Linked DNA regions of Skermanella sp. TT6. The main gene of each other region encodes a partner of the protein of the gene in region 2 in a complex. Links are inferred from orthologs where the notes say so. Each region holds a gene or a part of one and is shown on either strand. Other genes may lie near its edges.

Region 1 (5,778 bases), 2.7 Mb from region 2 along the record:
AGGAGATCTTCTGGGGCGGCGACCCGCTGAAGGCGGCCTCCGCCGAGGATGGCCGGCTCAGCCCGCGCAAGAGCTTCGAGCGCTGGCGCCAGACCGTCACGGACCGCTGCCCGCCCTGGTCGCCCGAGGTGGTGGACGGCTGGGGGGAACTCCCCGGGCGGCTGGCCGCGGCGGCGGGCGGCACGGCCCGGCTGGCGGACCGGCTCGCGGGCGACATCCGGCGTTTCCATGCCTGGACCCGGTTCGACGAGCCCGCGGTCCACGGCCTGATCGACGTGCTCCCGGGGGCGGTCCTGGTGTCGCTCCGGGCTGCCGGGGAGTCGGTCTTCCACGCCTTCACCATGAACCGGGAGTTCCAGCGGATCTTCGACATCGTCCCGGACGAGGTCGCCGGGCGCCGGATCGACGACGTGCTGAGCCTGCTCGGCGTGTCGCCGGCGATCCGCGCCATGGTTCCCGGCGCCAGCGCGGAGACGACCCTGACCGCGCCCGGCACCGGCGAGCGCACCGTCTCGATCAGCCGGCGGTCGCTGCTCAAGGTCGATACCGAGGACGACGGCACCGCCCTGTCGGCCTGGGTCTTCCAGGACATCACGAGCCACCGCCGGACGGAGGAGGCGCTGCGCACCGCGCGCGACCAGGCGCTGGTCGCCAACCGCTCCAAGTCGGCCTTCCTGGCGAACATGAGCCATGAGCTGCGCACGCCGCTCAACGCGATCATCGGCTTCTCCGAACTGCTGGCGGACGAGCTGTTCGGGCCGCTCGGCGACGCCAAGTACAAGGAATACGTCAACGACATCCGCCATGCCGGCGAGCACCTGCTGTCGCTGATCAGCGACCTCCTCGACATCTCCAAGATCGAGGCCGGGCGGCGCACGATCAACGAGGACCTGATCGATCTCGGCGCGCTGGTGACGCGGTGCTGCTCCATGGTCTCCGACCTGGCGCGCCGGGGCGACGTCCTGCTCGACCGGCAGATCCCGGCGACGGCGCCCAACCTCCATGCCGATGCCCGGGCGGTGCGGCAGATCGTCGTCAACCTGCTGTCCAACGCCGTGAAGTTCACGCCCGCCGGCGGCACGGTCACCTGCCGCACCCTGGCCCTGAAGGACGGCGGCGTCGCGATCGAGGTCCGGGATACCGGCATCGGCATCGCGGAGGAGCACCTCTCCCGGGTGCTGGAACCGTTCTACCAGGTGGACAACAGCCTGACCCGCCAGGTCGGCGGCACCGGCCTGGGGCTGTCGCTGGTCAACGCGATCGCCAACCTGCACCAGGGCCGGCTGATCCTGGAAAGCAAGGTGGGCTGCGGGACCACGGCGCGGGTGGAGTTCCCGCCCTGGCGCACCGTCCCCGCCCGGGACGGCGCTTCGCGGACCCTGCATGGGGTCGAGCAGGTTCCGGCCGCTTGAGCGCCGCCGGGCCGCCCTGTAGGTTGACGCCATGATGCGCAGATCCCCCTCCGCCTCCCGCGCCGCAGTCCCGTCCGCCGCCGAAACCGCGGAGGCGATCCGCTCGGGCGACCGGCGCGCCCTGGCCCGCGCCATCACCATGATCGAGTCGAGCCGGCCCGACCACCGGGAGCGGGCCGAGGCGCTTCTGGCCGAGCTGCTGCCCCATACCGGCCGGTCGGTGCGGATCGGCATCTCGGGCGTGCCGGGTGTCGGCAAGTCCACCTTCATCGAGACCTTCGGCCTTCATGTGATCGGGCAGGGGCACCGGATCGCGGTGCTGGCGGTGGACCCGTCGTCCCAGCGCACCGGCGGCTCGATCCTGGGCGACAAGACCCGGATGGAGGAACTGACCCGCAATCCTTCGGCCTTCATCCGGCCGTCGCCCAGCGGCGGCACCCTGGGCGGCGTCGCCCGGCGCACGCGGGAGGCGATGCTGGCCTGCGAGGCGGCGGGCTATGACGTGGTGGTGGTCGAGACGGTCGGGGTCGGCCAGTCCGAGACGACCGTGGCCGACATGGTCGACCTGTTCATGCTGCTTCTGCTGCCCGGCGGCGGCGACGAGCTCCAGGGCATCAAGAAGGGCATCGTCGAGCTGGCGGACCTGATCGTGGTCAACAAGGCCGACGGCGCCCTGGTCGACGCCGCCCGCCATGCCGTCGCGGAGTACCGGCACGCGCTGGCGCTGCTGCGCTCGCCGTCGAAGGACTGGAAGGTGCCGGTGCTGACCTGCTCGGCCGCGACCGGAACCGGCGTGCCGGAGATCTGGGAGACCGTCGGCCGCTACCGCGGCACCCTGTCCGGCTCCGGCGCCCTGGACGCCCGCCGGGCCGAACAGGCGCGCGCCTGGATGTGGAGCGAGATCGCGGAAACCCTGACCGACGCCTTCCGCCGCCACCCCGCCGTCCGCGCCGAGCTTCCCCGGGCCGAGCAGGCGGTGACCCGTGCGGAGACGACCCCGACCGCGGCGGCCCGCGCCCTGCTGGAGCGGTTCCTCGGCCCGCGCGAGGACTGAACGCCGGCTACAGCGGGGTCGCCCCGCCGTCGCGGTTCGCCCGGATCGTCCGGACCATGCGGGCGACCGCTTCCCTCGGGTCGGCGCTGACGCCCAGCAGGCCGCGTTCCTGGCGCGCGGCGCCCAGGATCGCGGCCGGGCGGCCCGCCCCGTCGAGTTCCTGGACCAGCACGGCGATCCCCTGGCCGGCCGGTGCCGGCAGCGCGCGCAGCCGGCAGGCATCGCCCGTCCAGGCGCCCAGGTCGATCATTTCGCGCACGACGTGGCTGTGGGACAGCCGGCGTCCGCGGTTTTCGCCCGCCTTCACCAGGACTCCGCGGCGCAGGTCGTAGCGCACCGCCAGGATGCGGGTCTCGCGCCGCCGATGGCCGGCGGGAACCGTGATGTCCAGCCCGCCGGAGCGCTCGCGGAGGCCGATGCCAAGCGGGTTCCGGCGTGCCTGCCCCCGCGCCGCCCGCGCCGCCGCCACGGCCTGGCCGACCAGGCGCGCGTTGCCGCCGAACACCTCGGCCGATCCGTCGATCACCATCTGCGGCGTATAGACGGAGGAACGGCCGAGGGCGTCGTTGTAGTCGCGGTGGCGCCGGGTCGCCCAGGCGGTGGCGAAGGGGTCGGCCCAGCCGAGATCGTCCCAGCAGTCCACATGGAACGACAGCGCCAGAACGTCGGGCCGGCCGGCCAGCTCGTTCAGCAGCACGTCGGCCGCCGGCGACGACGAGCATCCTTCCGAGGTGAACAGCTCCACCACGGTCGGCTGGTCGGCGCAGCCCGAGCCGAACAGGAACCCCATCGGCACTGCGACGGCGGCGATCCCCAACATGTCCTGTCCCCCGTCCGTCTGTCCCGGCCTTTTGCGAGAAGTCTTCGGCTTGCGGCGCGACTATAGCCGGTCGGGATCACGGTCCGTCAGTGACCCAGCCGGTGTTACGACTGAAGAGAGAAGGCGCTTCCGGCCGGGCGATTCCCGGCCCGGCTTCCGCATCCCGGTTTTCTTCCGATCGCGTCCGGAATGTCACATTTTTGACACCCGTCCGCCCTGTTTCCATAATTAGCATCGCCCGGCAAGGGAGAGGATCGAGAATGAACAACGGATTCGGATTCGACATGAACGCTTTGATACGCCGGATCGCCGGAGAGCGTATGATGTCCCGGTTCTCGGAAGGCCCGGAGGAGCAACTGCCCGTCCAGATGCAGGCGATCCTGGCGCTGACGGCCGCGGTCGCCTGCTGGGGTTTCGTCGCGGCCGTGTTCTACCTGGGCGTTTCGGCGCTGCGCACCGCGGTGGGACCGCTCAGCACCTTGATGGTCTGACCGGCGGGCGGCTGGACCGCCGGCATCGCCGCCGGGACGATGGCGTTGGCCATCAGTTCCGCGAGGCACCGGTAGCTGGCGTCGGTCATGTGCAGCTGGTCGCTGGACAGCATGGTGGTCGGGGTGAACTGCTTGCTGTCGAGCCAGTGCTTCATCACCTCATTGCGGCGGAACACCGGGATGCCGTGCGCGGCTCCCAGGGCGCGGACCGCGTCCACATAGGCCGCATAGGTCGCGTTGCCCACCTGCTTGGGCAGGAACTGCGGCTCCAGCAGCATCAGGTCGGCGCCCGATTCCCGGATGCGCTTGATGCCCTCCACCGCCTGCATGCCGAACACCTTGGCATCGACCTTCCCCAGGGCGTCGTTGGTGCCGAGCTGCCAGATCACCAGGTCGGGCTTCAGCGCCAGCACGTCGCGGTCGAGCCGGGCCAGGGTCGCGGCCGCCTTCTCTCCCCCGATCCCCTTGTTGACCACCTCGATCCTCGCGCCGGGGAAGCGGGTTTCCAGGATCCGGTCGAGCTGGGCCGGATAGGTCATGGCGGGACCCGAACTGCCGGTCCCTTGGGTGCTGGACGAGCCGACGGCGACGATGCGCAGATCCTGCTTGCGGCTGAGGGCCGCGCTGGTCCGCGGCATCTCGCGTGCGGAAGCCGGGATCACCAGCGACGGGGCGGCGCATTGCTCGGGAGCCTGCGCCGCGGCGCTCCCGACCATCATGCCGAAACCGACGATACCGGACAGAACTGCGGGGAAGACGTGCTTGACCATGGTTGGGAAACGCTCGCTCGGCTGCTGTTGCTGTGAAGCTGTCATGAAGCCTGGCGGGCTGCCCGGCGACGGCAGAGCGTATGGGTTCCAATTATGGTCAAACTGTGAATTGCGGGGGACACGGAACATTCGCCTCGGCACTGTTGCCGATGCGCAACCCGATTCAACGTCCTGAACCGACAGGATGTTCCCTGCCGGCTCAGGATATTCAGGTCGATCTTCTGGTCTCTTTCTACACTGAAAGGGGTATTGAAAGGCACTTTAAGGAATAAACATGATCTGCGCCGGTTCACCAATCGGTACATACCAAAATCTGTACTATCGGCATGCAGTCGCCCCGGCCGTGGAGAGTGCCATGAAGCGTTTTGCAATCCTCGACGGTTTGCGTGGTTATTTCCTCGTATTTATGATGCTTAATCATTTGCCGTTCCAGGGTGAGTTATTGCTCGCGCGGATCAACCACTCGGAATTGGGCTATGTCCAGGATGCCCAGGGATTCGTCTTCATCTCCGGCGTCATCATAGGCCTTTACTATACGCGCATGATCGCCAAGGGACAGACGTCCCTCATGGACGCCAAGATCCTCAACCGGGCCTACGAACTCTATGTCTACGCGGTGATCGTCCTGGCGGCGATCCTGTTCATGGCGGTGCTGATCCCAAACTCGCGCCCGCTGTGGGGGCACTTCATGTGGGAGATGTACCAGACCCCGACGCTGACCGGGATCTCGGCGTTCCTGCTGCTCTACCAGCCGACCTTCATGGACATCCTGCCGCAATACATCGTCTATCTGGTCGCGTCGCCGCTGCTGCTGCGCTGGATCGCGCGGGGCTACTGGCGCGAGGTGCTGGGCGGCAGCGTCCTGCTCTGGCTGATGGTCCAGCTGGGGCTGCATCTGCCGGCGATCCGGATCGTCGAGGAGACGGTCGGCGCCTTCGCGCCCGGCTTCGTGCTGCGCAGCCACTTCAATCCGCTCGCCTGGCAGATCGTGTTCGTCACCGGGCTGCTGCTCGGGGCGGCCGATGCCCAGGGCAAGCTGGACTGGGACCGCTGGTTCTCGCCCCGGCGCACCGACCTGCTGAAGGTCTCGATCGCGCTGGTCCTGCTGTTCATGGCTTTCAGGCTCGGCTTCACCAACGGCCTGGTGCCCGACAGCATGGCGCTGCGGTTCGACGTCTACAACAACCGCGGCGAGTTCGCCCTCGTCTACCTGCTGAACTTCGCGGGCCTG
Region 2 (7,535 bases):
CGGCGGCGGCAAGGGCATGCGCGTCGCCTGGAACGACGACCAGGCGCGGGAGGGCTTTCGCTCCGCCCGGAACGAGGCGCGCTCCAGCTTCGCCGACGACCGCGTCTTCGTCGAGAAATACATCGAGCAGCCGCGCCACATCGAGATCCAGGTCCTGGGCGACGCCTTCGGCAATACCCTGTACCTGGGCGAGCGCGAGTGCTCGATCCAGCGCCGCCACCAGAAGGTCATCGAGGAGGCGCCGAGCCCCTTCATCGACCCCGAGACCCGCAAGGCGATGGGCGAGCAGGCGGTGGCCCTGGCCAAGGCCGTGGAATACAAGTCGGCCGGCACGGTCGAGTTCATCGTCGACGCCAACCGGAACTTCTACTTCCTGGAGATGAACACCCGGCTCCAGGTCGAGCATCCGGTGACCGAGCTGGTGGTAGGATTGGACCTCGTCGAGCAGATGATCCGAGTCGCCGCCGGCGAGAAGCTGAAGCTCCAGCAGAGCGACATCACGCTGAACGGCTGGTCGATCGAGGCCCGCGTCTACGCCGAGGACCCGACCCGCGGTTTCCTGCCCTCCACCGGCCGCCTGACCCGCTACGTCCCGCCGGCGGAGGATGCGCACACCCGCGTCGACACCGGCGTCTATGACGGCGGCGAGATCAGCATGTTCTACGATCCGATGATCGCCAAGCTGATCAGCCGGGGCGCCGATCGCAACAGCGCGATCCACCATATGCGCGAAGCGCTGGACAAGTTCCAGATCCGCGGCGTGGCCCACAACATCAGCTTCCTGTCGGCGCTGATGAACCATTCGCGGTTCGTCGAGGGCCGGCTGACCACCAACTTCATCGCCGAGGAGTTCCCCGACGGGTTCCACGGCCTGTCGCTCGACACCGACACGAACGAGCGGCTGATGGCGGTCGCCGCCTCCGTCCAGCGCAAGGTGGAGGAGCGGGCCGCCACCATCAGCGGCCAGCTGCCGGGGGCCCGTCACAAGGTGGCGCGGGACTGGGTGGTGCGGACCGAGCGGACGAACCATCCCTGCACGATCGACTCGGTCGACGACGGCTACGACGTGGTCTTGGGCGGCAAGCGCTTCGAGGTCCGCTCGGACTGGGAAATCGGCCAGCCGCTGTGGAACGGCACGGTCAACTACCGGCCCCTGTCGATCCAGCTCGACCGGACCGGCACCGGTTACCGGCTGATCCATGCCGGGGCGGAGATGAAGGCCCAGGTGCTGAGTCCCCGGGCCGCGCAGCTCGCCGACCTGATGCCGGTCAAGCTGCCGCCCGACATGTCCAAGTTCCTGCTGTCGCCCATGCCTGGCCTGCTCGCCCGCGTCGCGGTCGAAGTGGGGCAGGAGGTCAAGGCCGGCCAGGAGCTGGCGGTGGTAGAGGCCATGAAGATGGAGAACCTGCTGCGCGCCGAGCAGGACGGCAAGGTGGCGAAGATCCATGCGGCTCCGGGCAGCAGCCTGGCCGTGGACCAGATCATCATCGAGTTCGCCTGAACGCGCTCCCCCGAAGGACAGTGACATGAAGTCGTTTTCTCCGACCCACCCGACGCTGCTCGATACCCTGGCGCCCGGCGGAAGCCTGATCCGCGCCGCTGGGTTCGCCCTCGCCGGCAGCCTGCTGCTGGCCCTCTCGGCCAAGGCCCAGGTGCCGTTCTGGCCGGTCCCGATGACGATGCAGAGCCTTGTCATCATGATGCTCGGCATGGCCTATGGCAGCCGGCTCGCCATGGCGACGGTCCTGCTGTACCTGGCCGAGGGCATGGCCGGCCTGCCCGTGTTCGCCGGCACGGGCGCCGGGTTCGCCTACATGACCGGACCGACCGCCGGCTACCTGGTCGGCTTCGTCATGGCCGCCGGCCTGATCGGCTGGCTGGCCGAGCGCGGCTGGGACCGCAGCCCGGTCAAGGCGGTGGCCGCCATGTCGATCGGGCATGCCCTGCTGTTCATCCCCGGCGTCGCCTGGCTCGCCGTGCTGTTCGGGATGGACAAGGCCGTTGCCGTCGGCCTGACCCCCTTCGTCGCCGCGACGCTTCTGAAGACCGCCCTGGGTGCCGCGCTGATGCACGCCGCCTGGACGGTGGTCGCCCGCCGGTCGCAGAGCCGGGGCTGATCGGGCGGGGAGACGCCCCCGCCGGGGCGTGTCCCTGATCGCTGCGGCACGTGACCGCATGGCCCGCTCCCTGTTCTGATACGATACCGTTTCGAAGACACCGTCGAACAAGACGCTTAGCCCGCCCCGGAGGATTGTCCCATGGTCGATTTCCCCAAGAAGAGGCTGGCCGACTGGACCGCGCTCGCCACCAAGGACACCGGCGGCGCCTCGCCCGACACGCTGGTCTGGGATACCCCGGAAGGCATTCCGGTCAAGCCGCTCTATACCGCCGACGACCTCGCCGGGCTGGAGCTGGAGACCCTGCCGGGCTTCGCGCCGTACACGCGCGGGCCACGCGCGACCATGTATTCCCACCGGCCCTGGACGATCCGCCAGTATGCCGGCTTCTCCACCGCGGAAGAGAGCAACAAGTTCTACAAGCAGAACCTCGCGGCCGGACAGATGGGGCTGTCCGTCGCCTTCGACCTGGCGACCCACCGGGGCTATGACAGCGACCATCCGCGCGTGGTCGGCGACGTCGGCAAGGCCGGCGTCGCGATCGACAGCGTCGAGGACATGAAGATCCTGTTCGCCGACATCCCGCTGGACAAGATGACGGTCTCCATGACCATGAACGGCGCGGTGCTGCCGGTCCTGGCGGGCTACATCGTCGCGGCGGAGGAGCAGGGCGTCAGCCAGGACAAGCTGGCCGGGACCATCCAGAACGACATCCTCAAGGAGTTCATGGTCCGCAACACCTACATCTACCCGCCCGCGCCCAGCATGCGGATCGTCGCCGACATCATCGAGTACACGGCGCTCAACATGCCGCGGTTCAACTCGATCTCGATCAGCGGCTACCACATGCAGGAGGCCGGGGCGACCGCGGTGCAGGAACTGGCCTTCACCCTGGCCGACGGGCTGGAATATGTGCGCGCCGCCAAGTCCAAGGGGCTGAAGGTCGACCAGTTCGCGCCCCGCCTGTCGTTCTTCTTCGCCATCGGCATGAACTTCTTCATGGAGATCGCGAAGCTGCGGGCCGCCCGCCTGCTGTGGGCGCGGCTGATGCAGAAGAATTTCGAGCCCAAGGACGCCCGTTCCCTGGCGCTGCGCACCCATTGCCAGACTTCCGGCGTGTCGCTGACCGAGCAGGATCCCTACAACAACATCATCCGCACCACAGTGGAAGCCATGGCCGCCGTGCTGGGCGGGACCCAGTCGCTGCACACCAACGCTTACGACGAGGCCCTGGGCCTGCCGACCCCGTTCTCCGCCCGCATCGCGCGCAACACGCAGCTGATCATCGCGGAGGAGACCGGCATTCCCCACGTCGTCGATCCGCTCGGCGGTTCATATTATATCGAGGCGCTGACAAATTCGCTGGCGACCCACGCCCAGGCCCTGATCGACGAGGTCGAGGGGCTGGGCGGCATGACCCGCGCCGTCGAGAGCGGCATGCCCAAGCTGAAGATCGAGGAGGCCGCCGCCAAGCGCCAGGCGCGCATCGACCGGGCGGAGGAAGTGGTCGTCGGGGTCAACAAGTACCGAGTCGCCAATCCCGAAAAGGTCGACGTGCTGGACATCGACAACACCGTGGTCCGCGAACAGCAGGTCGCCCGGCTCCAGCAGATCCGGGCCAGCCGCGACGAGGCGGCGTGGCGGGCCTCGCTCGACGCGCTGACCCAGGCGGCTAAGGACGGCAGCGGCAACCTGCTCGACCTCGCTGTCAAGGCCACCCGGGCGCGGGCGACCGTGGGAGAGATCTCCGACGCGCTCGAATCCGTCTTTACCCGGCACCGGGCGGTGATCCGCTCGGTCAGCGGCGTCTATGGAGCCGCCTACGAGGGTGACGAAGGCTTCGCCACCATCCAGCAGGAGGTCAAGGCGTTCGCCGAGGAGGAGGGACGGCGTCCCCGCATGCTGGTGGTCAAGATGGGCCAGGACGGACACGACCGCGGCGCCAAGGTGATCGCCACGGCCTTCGCCGACATCGGCTTCGACGTCGATGTCGGGCCGCTGTTCCAGACCCCGGACGAGGCTGCCCGGCAGGCGGTGGAGAACGACGTGCACGTGATCGGCGTGTCCAGCCAGGCCGCCGGCCACAAGACGCTCGTCCCGGCGCTGGTCGAGGAGCTGAAGAAGGCAGGGTCGGACGACATCATCGTGGTTTGCGGCGGCGTCATCCCGCCGCAGGATTATGATTTCCTGTTGAAGTCGGGCGTCGCCGCGATCTACGGCCCAGGGACCAACATCCCGAAAGCGGCCCACGAGATTCTCGGAATGATCCGGCAGTAAGCCGGTTCCTGCGACAAATCGACATGCAGGCCGGCGGTTGCGGCACTTCAATGATGCCCGGCCGCAGGCCGTCGCATGTTCGGGAGCAATCCTCGTATCAGGAGTTCCCGAGCATGCGTTTCGCCCTGACAAGCCTCGATCTGGAGACCGTCACTCCCCACGCCGGCCGGTGCCGGAGCTTCCTCGTCTACGAGGCCGAGGCGGGAACGGAGCCGGTCAAGGTCAAGGAGCTGTTCCTGGCGGAAGACCAGATCTTCCACGTGTTCGAAGGCGAAGGTGCGCACCCGCTCGACGAGGTCACCGTCGTCATCACGGGGAATGCCCGGGAGAAGTTCATCCGAAAATGCGCGAGCAGGGGTATCCAGGCCGTCCTGACGTCGGAGACGGATCCGGTCGCCGCGGTGAAAGGGTACTTCGCAGGCACGTTGCCCGCCCCGGCGCCGCTGCCGGAACGGTGCGATCACGATCACTGACGGAGTGAAGCTATCCGACCGATCGGCCGGCCAGGGTCGGCTTGGCGTCGCCAGGGCGCGGCGTGAACACCGCCTGGGTGATCGCCCGCTCGATCTGCTCGCGGGTGAAGGGCTTCTTGATGACGGGTCCCAGGTAGTCGAGGCCCCGCTGCTTGAGTTCCTCGGCGAAGGCCGTGACGAAGATGATCGGCAGCGCCCGCGATTCCCGCAGGGCCTGGGCCGTGGTGATGCCGCTCCCGCCATGCGCCAGACGCAGGTCCATCAGCGCCAGGCTGGGCTGGTTCGCAGCGGCGGTCGCCAGCGCCTCTTCCATCGTTGCAGCCGTGCCGCAGACCTTATGGCCCATGGCCAGGACGGTCTCGGTCAGGTCGTAGGCGATGATCGCGTCGTCCTCGACGATCAGGATGTTCGCGACCAGCTGCTCGCGCATGGCGTTCTGGGCCCTGCCGAGAGCCTCCCGCACCTGCTCTACCGGCACTCCGATCACTTCCGCCGCCTGCGTCGTCGGCAACTCTTCCAGGCTGACCAGCAGGAAGACGCGGCGCTCGATTTCCGGAAGGCTGCTCAGCGCCGCCTCGATCGGGTGCCCGGGCTCCGGCGCCCCGGACGATGCGGGTTCGGTATCGAAAAGACTGTTGAGCAGTGCGTACAGCCGGCGCCGCGTCACCGTTTCCTCGTCGCCTTCCAGGTGATAGCGCTCGGGGTCGGCCAGCGCGGCTTCCACCGCGCGCGTAACCAGATCGTCGCCGCGCGACGTGGAGCCGGTGAGCGCGCGCCCGTAGCGTCGCATGTACGGCAACTGAGCCATCAGTCTCCGGGCTTGCGCTTCCATATATCCTCCGCAGGTCCCCTTCCGTTCCTTGAAGGGATGATGTCTGTTTATCCCGCGCGCGGAACGAATTCAAGCCGACTGCGCAAGTGTAGTCCTCGGCCTCATTTTTGAGCGGACATAAAGAGTAGTGCGGCAAACGATGCTGTCTGCTGCGCGAAAGGCTAAGTCTTTCGGGATAGTGTCTGCCGCTGCATTGCCGATAGGGGCAATTGGCCGCTGCTGTTCTTCCTACACGGGATTCCGAACGGCCCTATAATCGCACTGATAACATACCGATCGGCCAATGCCACCGGCGGCCGGCGATCGACCGCGCCGCATCATCAACGGACCCACCGTACCATGCCAGGGAGTCATCATGAAGAAGTATGATAGGAGGGGTCCCGTGCGGTCCGTGACCGTCTGGGACCTGCCGGTGCGGCTGTTCCATTGGCTTCTGGTGGCGGCGGTCGGCGCCTCCTGGGCAAGCGGCGAACTCGGCTGGATGCGTGTTCATTTCCTCAGCGGCTATTTCATACTGTCGTTGTTGCTGTTCCGTCTGGCCTGGGGCTTCATCGGCAGCAGATCCGCCCGGTTCAGCGATTTCCTGAAGGGGCTGGCGGCGGCCCTCGAGCATCTGCGCGAGCTGCGGTCGTCCGGCACGCACCCCCGCCCTGTTCTCGGACACAACCCCTTGGGCGGATGGATGGTCGCGGCGCTTCTCCTGGTCCTCGCGGTACAGGCGGGAAGCGGCCTTTTCACCAGCGACGACATCCTGGTCGACGGGCCGCTGGTCGCCCATGCCGGAAGTGCCGTGGTGAAGCTGCTCAGCACGGTCCACCGTCTGGCATTCGACCTGATCCTGGCGATGGTGGCGGTGCATGTCGCGGTCATCGCGGGCTACCTGCTTCTTCGCAGGGAAAATCTCGTCCGGCCGATGCTGACGGGTCGAAAGATCGTCCCGGATAGCATCACCGTGGATCCGCCCGGTCAAGCGGGGCTGCTGCCGGCCGCCCTGATCGCCGCCCTGGCCGTGGCACTGGTCGCGACGCTGGTGATGGTCGCCTGACCGGCCGGCGCTGGAGAAAGCCTTCCGGCGCCGGCCGGTCGGGACGAGGGGCTATTCCGCCCGGTAGGCGTCGTGGCAAGCCTTGCAGGTGCCGCCGACCGCACCGAATTGCTTCTGAACCGCCGCCTTGTCTCCGGATGCGACCACCTGGACGAGCTTGGCGCTTTCGGTCTCGAACGCCTGGGCCTTGGCGGTGAAATCGGCGAGGCTGCTCCAGATCGCCGGCTTGGCCTTCGTGTCGCCTTTGTCGGACCCGGCCGGGAACAAGCCCGGGCACCTGCTTGGCGAAGGAGGCGAGGGACTGCGCCGGGGCGGTGGCGCCTCCCAGGTCTGCGCCATCCTCCAGGATCTTCTTGATGGCTCCCATCGCCTTCTTGTTGCCGTCGAAACCTTCCTTGCGGACCTTCACCGGATCGTCGCCGGCGTGGACGCCGGCGGACAGGATACCGGTCCCGACCAGGAGCGCGCCGGCGATGGCCGCAACGGCGGCGATGCTGCTCTTCCGCATGATCTATATACCTCGCGATAGGGGAGACTTTTTTTCCGCGCGGAGAGTCGAAGGACGCGGATCGGTTGTCAAGGCGATGCCCGAGAACTGCCGATGCGAGCAGCGTGACGATGGCTCGAAAGTGTTCGTTCCAATCCCGGAACCATGCCCCTCAGCGGTGGGTTATCCCATCGCGATGCAGGATCTGTTGCTTCTCACTCCCCACATTCCGCACCCGGAGCAATCCGGTGCCTCGCCACGCGCCTGGCGTATGCTGCGGTATCTTTCGGGACGCTATCGGGTC

The links.
Region 1: the proteins of scpA (region 2) and meaB are in contact, whole or in part, in a crystal structure (PDB 8DPB), measured with the Methylorubrum extorquens proteins. The link is inferred for Skermanella sp. TT6 from one-to-one orthologs. Residues at the interface, in SOR27001.1 of Methylorubrum extorquens: Glu577, Glu578, Asn579, Asp580, Gly581, Arg582, Arg583, Arg585, His596, Ala604, Ser605, Ala608, Asp609, Gly611, Phe612, Asp613, Val614, Asp615, Ile616, Gly617, Pro618, Leu619, Glu625, Arg628, Gln629, Val631, Glu632, Asn633, Asp634, Glu661; in SOR26638.1 of Methylorubrum extorquens: Arg20, Ala21, Ala24, Arg25, Thr28, Ser32, Arg33, Arg34, His37, Thr98, Gly99, Gly100, Ser101, Ile102, Leu103, Lys106, Thr107, Ala110, Ala113, Ile114, Asp115, Arg116, Ala118, Phe119, Ile120, Arg121, Pro122, Pro124.

The regions. Positions count from the first base shown.
Region 1 is NZ_CP067420.1:414,610-420,387, forward strand. Bases 675-3,456 are described here. They hold meaB (methylmalonyl Co-A mutase-associated GTPase MeaB), read left to right. Parts: upstream 675-1,446; coding sequence 1,447-2,466; downstream 2,467-3,456. Other genes in these bases: IGS68_RS01935 (ATP-binding protein), read left to right, coding at 675-1,412; IGS68_RS01945 (DUF1223 domain-containing protein), read right to left, coding at 2,474-3,286. Also shown: more of IGS68_RS01935, read left to right, coding at 1-674; IGS68_RS01950 (hypothetical protein), read left to right, coding at 3,571-3,777; IGS68_RS01955 (SGNH/GDSL hydrolase family protein), read right to left, coding at 3,717-4,547; IGS68_RS01960 (OpgC family protein), read left to right, coding at 4,957-5,778. UniProt on the Escherichia coli protein: Binds and hydrolyzes GTP. Likely functions as a G-protein chaperone that assists AdoCbl cofactor delivery to the methylmalonyl-CoA mutase (MCM) ScpA and reactivation of the enzyme during catalysis.
Region 2 is NZ_CP067420.1:3,104,822-3,112,356, reverse strand. The notes cover bases 1,840-4,826. They hold scpA (methylmalonyl-CoA mutase), read left to right. Parts: upstream 1,840-2,258; coding sequence 2,259-4,394; downstream 4,395-4,826. Other genes in these bases: IGS68_RS14695 (NifB/NifX family molybdenum-iron cluster-binding protein), read left to right, coding at 4,508-4,826; IGS68_RS14705 (biotin transporter BioY), read left to right, coding at 1,840-2,117. Outside these bases: IGS68_RS14710 (acetyl-CoA carboxylase biotin carboxylase subunit), read left to right, coding at 1-1,501; more of IGS68_RS14705, read left to right, coding at 1,527-1,839; more of IGS68_RS14695, read left to right, coding at 4,827-4,867; IGS68_RS14690 (PhyR family response regulator anti-anti-sigma factor), read right to left, coding at 4,878-5,675; IGS68_RS14685 (cytochrome b/b6 domain-containing protein), read left to right, coding at 6,082-6,744; IGS68_RS14680 (c-type cytochrome), read right to left, coding at 6,796-7,011; IGS68_RS14675 (glycosyltransferase family 4 protein), read left to right, coding at 7,503-7,535. UniProt on the Escherichia coli protein: Catalyzes the interconversion of succinyl-CoA and methylmalonyl-CoA. Could be part of a pathway that converts succinate to propionate.